2 regions of the Bounagaea algeriensis genome follow, and region 2 is predicted to be linked to the other one. Evidence: riboswitches for the same ligand, from Rfam matches in the RefSeq annotation. Region 2 holds a riboswitch; the other holds the start of a gene.

The links. A riboswitch is a leader RNA that binds a small molecule or an ion and turns the genes downstream of it on or off. The one in region 2 is predicted to bind glycine.
Region 1: it holds a riboswitch for glycine, as region 2 does, so the genes downstream of both, gcvT (glycine cleavage system aminomethyltransferase GcvT) here and gcvH (glycine cleavage system protein GcvH) in region 2, are expected to answer to the same signal.

Annotation. Positions count from the first base shown of each region.
Region 1 is NZ_CM137102.1:3,289,490-3,292,985, reverse strand. Features, by position in the region: gene glyA (serine hydroxymethyltransferase) at 1-556, opposite strand, end outside; gene gcvT (glycine cleavage system aminomethyltransferase GcvT) at 622-1,725, opposite strand; glycine riboswitch at 1,853-1,949, opposite strand; glycine riboswitch at 1,950-2,043, opposite strand; gene ACVGV2_RS14985 (TetR/AcrR family transcriptional regulator) at 2,180-2,866, opposite strand; gene ACVGV2_RS14980 (acyl-CoA dehydrogenase family protein) at 2,982-3,496, shown strand, end outside.
Region 2 is NZ_CM137102.1:3,732,066-3,735,561, forward strand. Features, by position in the region: gene ACVGV2_RS16975 (L-serine ammonia-lyase) at 1-853, opposite strand, end outside; gene gcvH (glycine cleavage system protein GcvH) at 1,048-1,416, opposite strand; glycine riboswitch at 1,494-1,577, opposite strand; glycine riboswitch at 1,582-1,682, opposite strand; gene ACVGV2_RS16985 (helix-turn-helix domain-containing protein) at 1,782-3,368, shown strand.

The DNA of each region.
Region 1 (3,496 bases), 440 kb from region 2:
CCAACTGGCGCGGGTACGCCGACCACCCGGCGATGATCATCCGCGGCTGGTTCTCCCGCGCCAGCCGGGCCACCTCGTCCATGTCCACGCGGTGCTCGGACTCGTCGACGTGGTACGGCACAACGTTGTAGAGCTTGCCGGAGAAGTTGATCCGCATGCCGTGGGTGAGGTGCCCACCGTGGGCCAGATCCAGCCCCATGATCGTATCGCCCGGCGACAGCAGCGCGAACATCGCCGAAGCGTTGGCCTGCGCCCCCGAGTGCGGCTGCACGTTCGCGAACGACGCGCCGAACAGCTCCTTGGCCCGGTCGATCGCCAACTGCTCGACGACGTCGACGTGCTCGCAGCCGCCGTAGTAGCGCTTGCCCGGATAGCCCTCGGCGTACTTGTTCGTCAGCACCGACCCCTGAGCCTCCAGCACCGACCGCGATGCGAAGTTCTCCGAGGCGATCATCTCCAACGTGTTCTGCTGCCGCCCCAGCTCGGAACCGACCGCTGCGGCCACCTCCGGATCCACCGCAGCAAGCTGGTCGTTGAACAGGTCCGGTGTGGACATTTGGTGTTGCCTCCTGATTTCTGTCTGCGACGGCCCTGCGGACCTCTGGTCGAACGGCGCTGTTGTTAGTTGCCGCGGCGGTAGAACGGCAGTTCCACCACCTCCACCGGCAGCGACTTGCCGCGCGCGTCCACGTTCAGCGCGGTGCCCGGTTGGCTGTGCGCGCGGTCCACGTAGGCCATCGCGATCGGGTGCCCCAATGTGGGGGAGGGCGCACCGCTGGTGACCTCGCCGATCTCGTTGCCTTCGGGGTCGAGCACGGAGTACCCGTGTCGCGGCGCGCGCCGCTGGTCGGTGCTCAGGCCCACCAACGTCCGGTCGGTGGGGCCTTTGGCGACCTTCGCCAGCGCGGCCTTGCCCACGAAGTCATCGGGTTTGTCGAGTTTGACCACCCGGCCGAGATTGGCGTGGTACGGCGTCAACTCGACGCTGAGCTCATTGCCGTACAACGGCATACCCGCTTCCAGCCGCAACGTGTCCCGGCAGGACAGTCCGGCGGGCTTGAGGTCGTAGCCCGCGCCGGCCTCGGTGAGCGCCTGCCAGATCGACTCGGCGTCCTCCGGCGCGGTGAACAGTTCGAAACCGTCCTCGCCGGTGTATCCGGTGCGGGCGAGCATGATCTCGCAGCCCGCCACGGTGGCGTAGTACCCGGCGAAGTACTTGACGGTCGACAGGTCGGTTTCGGTCAGCGGGGCGAGGATCGCAGCCGCGTTCGGCCCCTGCAGCGCGATGAGCGCGTAGCGGTGCGAGTAGTCGTGGAATTCGGCCTCGAACCCGGAGGTGCGCTCGGCCAGTGCCGCGGAGACGGTGCCGGCGTTGGCGGCGTTGGCGACGACGAGGTACTCGTCCTCGCGCAGCCGGTAGACGATGATGTCGTCGAGCACGCCGCCGTCGTGGTTGCAGATCATCGTGTAGCGCGCGCGGCCGGGCGTGATCGCCGAGGCGTGGGCCAGCAGGGCGTAGTCCAAGGCCTCCGCGGCCTGCGGCCCGCGGATGTGGAGCTCGCCCATGTGCGAGAGGTCGAACAGCCCGGCGCTGCCCCGCACCGCGTTGTGCTCGGCGGTGTCGCCGGAGTACCGGACCGGCATCTGCCAGCCGGCGAAGTCGGTGAACGTCGCGCCCAGCTCCTCGTGGATCCGGTGCAGGGGCGTCTGCCTCGGTGACGTCATCGTGTCTGGACTCCTCCTGGGGGCGGCGCCGGTCGGCGGTCGCGGGTCCGAAACTGCGCAATCGGATCCTGCCAGCGTAATCGGACCGCTGCGTTCGCCACCTGCGCGGTCGTACGCACGTCGGGCGGTCTCCCCTGGAGTCATGGGCCTGAGAGTTTCACCGTCGTCGACGGCTTGCACCGTGGGCGAGAAGCGGTCCGCTCCTGCTTTCCTCCCGTTGCGCCTCGTGCCGTGCGGTAGGTGGTGCCTGAGAGTTTGCTGGGGAGTGCTTGCTCCTTCGGCGTCCCGACGGGCCGGGAGCTCTCCCGCACGGAGTCAACGGCGCGGTGTTCGGTTGTGGACCAGCTGCCCGGGCGTTGCCTGGACAGGTTGCCCCCCGGGCAGGTTGTTCTCTGGACAGAGCGTGACGCTACGGAGGACCCCGCGGGCAGTCAACCACAACGCGAGGCTGATCTCACTCGGTTGCGCGCGGAGGTCGGCGCGGGTGCTGCGGTGCCGACACCGCGTCCTCGGGCGTCGTCGCGGCGAGGGTGCGGTAGACCTCACGCAGCCCGTCGATGAGGGCCCCGAGGGCGAGCTCGAAGCTGTCCGCGTCGATCTCTGTGTGCTGCGGCAGCAGGTGGGCGCGGTCGAGGTGCGGGAATCGCTCGTCGTAGATGCTCGCGTCGGCGGGGAAGCCCTCGGCGAACGAGGCCATGGCCGAGCCGACGACGAGGTACTTCGTCGACGCGCCGATCATCGTCGCGTACCGCTGCGGCCAGCCGGCCCGCACGAGCCCGCCGTGCACCCGGTCGGCGCGGCGCAACGCGTTCTCCCGGTGGGCCGGGCCGGAGGCCAGGAACGGCACGAGGTTGGGGTGGGCGCGCAGGGCGGCGCGGTAGGACCGCGCCCACGTGCGCAGGCCGGTGGGCCAGTCGGTCTCGAAGTCGGAGACGTCGACCTGGGTCATGACCTCGTCGGAGATCGTGTGCAGCAGGTCGTCCTTGTTCGGCACGTGGTTGTACAGCGACGCCGCGCGGACGTCGAGGCGTTCGGCCAGGCGGCGCATGGACAGCGCCTCGAGCCCTTCGGCGTCGATGATCTCGAGGCCGACCCGGGCGATGCGTTCGGTCGTCAGGAGGGGACGGCTCGGACGGGGCACGGTTTCTCCACGTTGCTGGCCTGGGGGAACGCCTCTTGCGAGGGCGGTTCGAGGGACTCTAGGCTGCCATAAAACTAACGTTGTTAGTTAGTACGTCACACGGAAGGGCAGGTCAATGGTCGACTTCTCGTTGTCCGACACCGAGCGCGACGTGCGCGACTGGGTGCGCCGTTTCGTCCAGCGCGAGCTCATGCCGCTGGAGCAGCAAGTGCTGGACCGGGAACGCGCCGGTGCGCGGGGACTGACCAAGCAGGAGCAGGCCGACCTCCAGAACAAGGCGCGCGAGGCGGGGTTCTGGGGCGTGCAGACCCCCGAGGAGTACGGCGGGATGGACCTGCCGGCCGTGCTGACGGCGCTGATCCAGATCGAGCTGGGACGGACGTTCGTGCCGTTCCAGTTCGGCGGCGACGCGGACAACATCCTCTACCACGGCAACGAGGAGCAGAAGCGGCGCTACCTGCTGCCCACCATCGAAGGCACCCGGAAGTCCTGCTTCGCCATCACCGAGCCCGGCGCCGGGTCCGACGCGAAGAACATCCGCACCACCGCCCGCAAGGACGGCGACGAGTGGGTGATCAACGGCGAGAAGACCTTCATCACCGGCGGCATCGACGCCGACTTCGCCATGGT
Region 2 (3,496 bases):
CGTTGGTCGGCGCGGTCACCACGCGACCGCCGGCGGCGTTCTCCTCGTTGACCGCCAGCGCGTACAACCCGACCCACTCCGTCGAGTCGTCCTCATCGGACAGTTTCGCCCGCAGGTCGGCCGCGCGGCGACGCACCTTCAGCCCGCCGGGCAGGTGGCCGGTGGCGCGGCACCCGTTGTCGACGCACTCGCGCATCACGTGCCAGATGTGCAGCAGGCCTTCGCGCACCGCGTCCGGACTGCGCCAGGACATCTCGTTGGCGCGCATCACTTCGCTGATCGGCAGGCCCAGCTCGACGGCCGTGTGCAGCAGCTGCTCACCGCTGTGGAACGGCAGGGGCACGGCCGTCGCGTCCGCGGCGATGCGGTCGGTGCCGCTGGCCTGCTCGTCGACGACGAAACCGCCGCCCACGGAGTAGTAGTCGGCACTGGCCAGCTCCGCACCGGAGGGGTCGGTGGCGGTGAACCGCATGCCGTTGGGGTGCACCGGCAGCGATTCCTTCCGGTGCAGCACGAGGTCGCGGTCCACTTGGAACGGGATCTCGCGGGTGCCGGCCAGCCGCAGGCTGCCGCTGCTCCGGATTTCCGCCGCGCGCTCGTCGCCGACGGCCGGGTCGACCGTTTCGGGAGCGTTGCCCTCCAGTCCGAGCAGCACGGCGTTCGGGCTGCCGTGGCCGGCTCCGGTGGCGCCGAGCGAGCCGAACAGCTCGGCTCGCACCTGTGCGACCGCGGGCAGGGCGCCGTCCCGCTCGAGACGTTCGGTGAACATGCGCGCAGCGCGCATCGGGCCGACGGTGTGCGAACTCGACGGTCCGATTCCCACGGAGAAGAGGTCGAAGACGCTGATCGCCATTGATCGGTCCCCCTGTTGTGCTGTCGGGCCGCGGGACCGCGCCCGGTCGCAGCAGCCGCGGTGTCGCACTGGTCCTTCCCGTGCAGCGGCACCGCGGTGGACGCGGGCGGAACGGTGCACCGGCGGCCGGTGGCTCGTGGATCCCGGGCAGACGGTGGCCGGTCGAGCACCGTCCGCCCGGGTCGTCTCAAGATCTACCCGATGAGCTGCTGGTACTCCTCCGAGGTGAGCACCTTGCCCATCTCGGTGACGCGCACCTCCATGAGCCACCCCTGACCGTACGGGTCCGAGTTGACGATCGCCGGATCGTCGACCACGGCCTCGTTGACGGCGGTGACCTCGCCGGTCGCCGGCGCGTAGAGGTCGCTGACCGATTTCGTGGACTCGAGCTCGCCGCAGGACTGCCCGGCCTCGATCCGCTCGCCCACCTCGGGCAGCTGGACGTAGACGATGTCGCCGAGGGCGTCGGCGGCGTGCTCGGTGATGCCGACCCGGGTGACCTCACCGGAATCGGAGAGCCATTCGTGCTCTTCGGTGTAGTGCAGTTCGCTCGGCAACGTCATGTCGGGAGGCTCCGTCCGTTCGTCGTCTGGGCAGGCCGTGGTCAGTGCGCAGCCGCCTGCCCGGGATGGGCCTCCCCCTCTGTTGCGGAACCTGAGAGCTTCGCCGCGTGCGCGGCTTGCACCGTGGGTGCGGCATCAGCGGTGATGCCGGCTTTCCAGAGTCACCTTCCCCGAGCGGTCATGGGGCCTGAGAGTTTGCGGGGAGTCTTGCTCCTTCGGCGCCCCGGCGCCCAGGGGGCGCTCGGGGTCTCTCCCGCTCGGGATCCTCGGCTTGTGCGATTGTCGGTGTGGTCACCATAAACGGAGGCGGCGGGCTGTCAACACGCCCACCTCGCTTTCGATCCGCCGCTCCAGTGAGGCAGCTCATGTTGGAACTCTCCGCGCTCGTGCAGCGGGTGGGCCCGACGCTGCTGCGTGCGGCGGTCCTGCCGGACGCGTCCCCGTGCGTGCGCGACGTCGTCATCGCTGAGGCCGACATCACGATCACCGGGGGTGATCTGGTTCTCGGCGTGGCGTGCCACGACCGCGGCGAGGTGGTCGGGCTCGTCACCGAGTGCGCCGAGCGGGGCGCGGCCGGCTTGCTGTGCAAGACGCCGTGGCCCGGGGACGAGGCGGTGCGCACGGCCGCGCAGGAGGCCGGGCTCGCGCTCGTGGAGGTGCTGCCCGGCACGTCGTGGGCGCAGCTGGTGTGGCTCGTGCGCGCCGCGCTGGCCGAAACCGGCGGCCGGGAGGAGCCGGACGCCCCTGCGGTCGCCGGCGAGGCGCGCGCGTTCACCGGGTTGCCGGGTCTGGGCGATCTGTTCCGCGTGGCCGATGCGGTCGCCGACGTCGTCGACGCGCCGGTCACGATCGAGGACGCGCATTCGCAGGTGCTGGCGCACTCGGCGCGGCAGGACCGGATCGACCCGGCGCGCGTCTCGACGATCATGGGACGGCGCCAGCCGGACGAGGTGCTCGCCAAGTTCCGCGCCCGCGGCACGTTCCGGCAGTTGAGCAAGTCCGGCTCGGCCGTGTTCGTGCCCGCCCAGCAGGACGGCACGCTGCCGCGTCTGGTGGTGCCCATCCGGATGGGCGGTGAACTGCTGGGGTCGATGTGGGCGGTCGTGCCGGAGGAGGTCTCCGAGCAGCGCGCCACCGCCTTCGCCGACACCGCCCCGCTCGTGGCGCTGCGCCTGCTGCGCTGGCGCGCGGTGGCCGACGCGGAGCGGCAGCGCTCGGCCGAGCAGGTGCGCCTGCTGCTGCAGGGCGGTGAGGGGTGGCGCGCGGCGACGGCGGAGCTGGCCGTGTCCAACGAGCCGCACCGCGTGGTGGCGATCGAGGTGCCCGCGCAGGAAGGGCCGGACGCCGGGCACCGGTTGAGCCTCTGGGAGTGGGTCACCCGCGGGGTCGGGCCGCACCCGCTGGTCACGGAGATCGGCAACCTGCTGTACGCGGTGGTACCGGAGCGTTCCGGTCCCGGCGGGTGGCGCATGCTGCGGGAGACGTTGGCCGGCTGGGACATCGAGCCGCGTCCGCTCATCGGCGTGGGCACGGCCCTCGGGGTCGCCGATCTCTCCACCTCCCGCGGGCAGGCCGACGAACTGGTGGGGCTGTCCCGCAGCGGGCTCACCCGTGCGCGGGTGGCGGTGTACGAGGAGCACTGGCCGGCGCTGGTGCTCTCGCGGATGGCCGGGGCGGCCACGGACGCGGGGGTGGGCGAGCTGGGGTCGCTCGCGGCGCTGCGCGAGCACGACCGCCGGCACGGTTCGGACTACGTGGCCACGCTGCACGCCTGCCTGCGGCATCCGGCGGAGCCGCGGCGCGCCAGCCGCGAACTGCGGGTGCATCCGAACACGTTCCGGTACCGGATGCGGCGGATCGACGAGCTCCTGCAGCTCGACCTGGACGATCCGGACGTGCGGTCGGCACTGCTCGTCCAGCTGCTGGCCGGGCAGTGGGCCCAGCACGACTGACTCGCGGGAAGCCGGCGAGCAGCCCACCGGTTCCGCGGCCGTCCGATCAGGCATGCGCCGGGGCTGCGCAGCTGTTTTGTGCTGACAGGACAAACAGCAGCGGGCATGCTCATCGTGCGGGAACGATG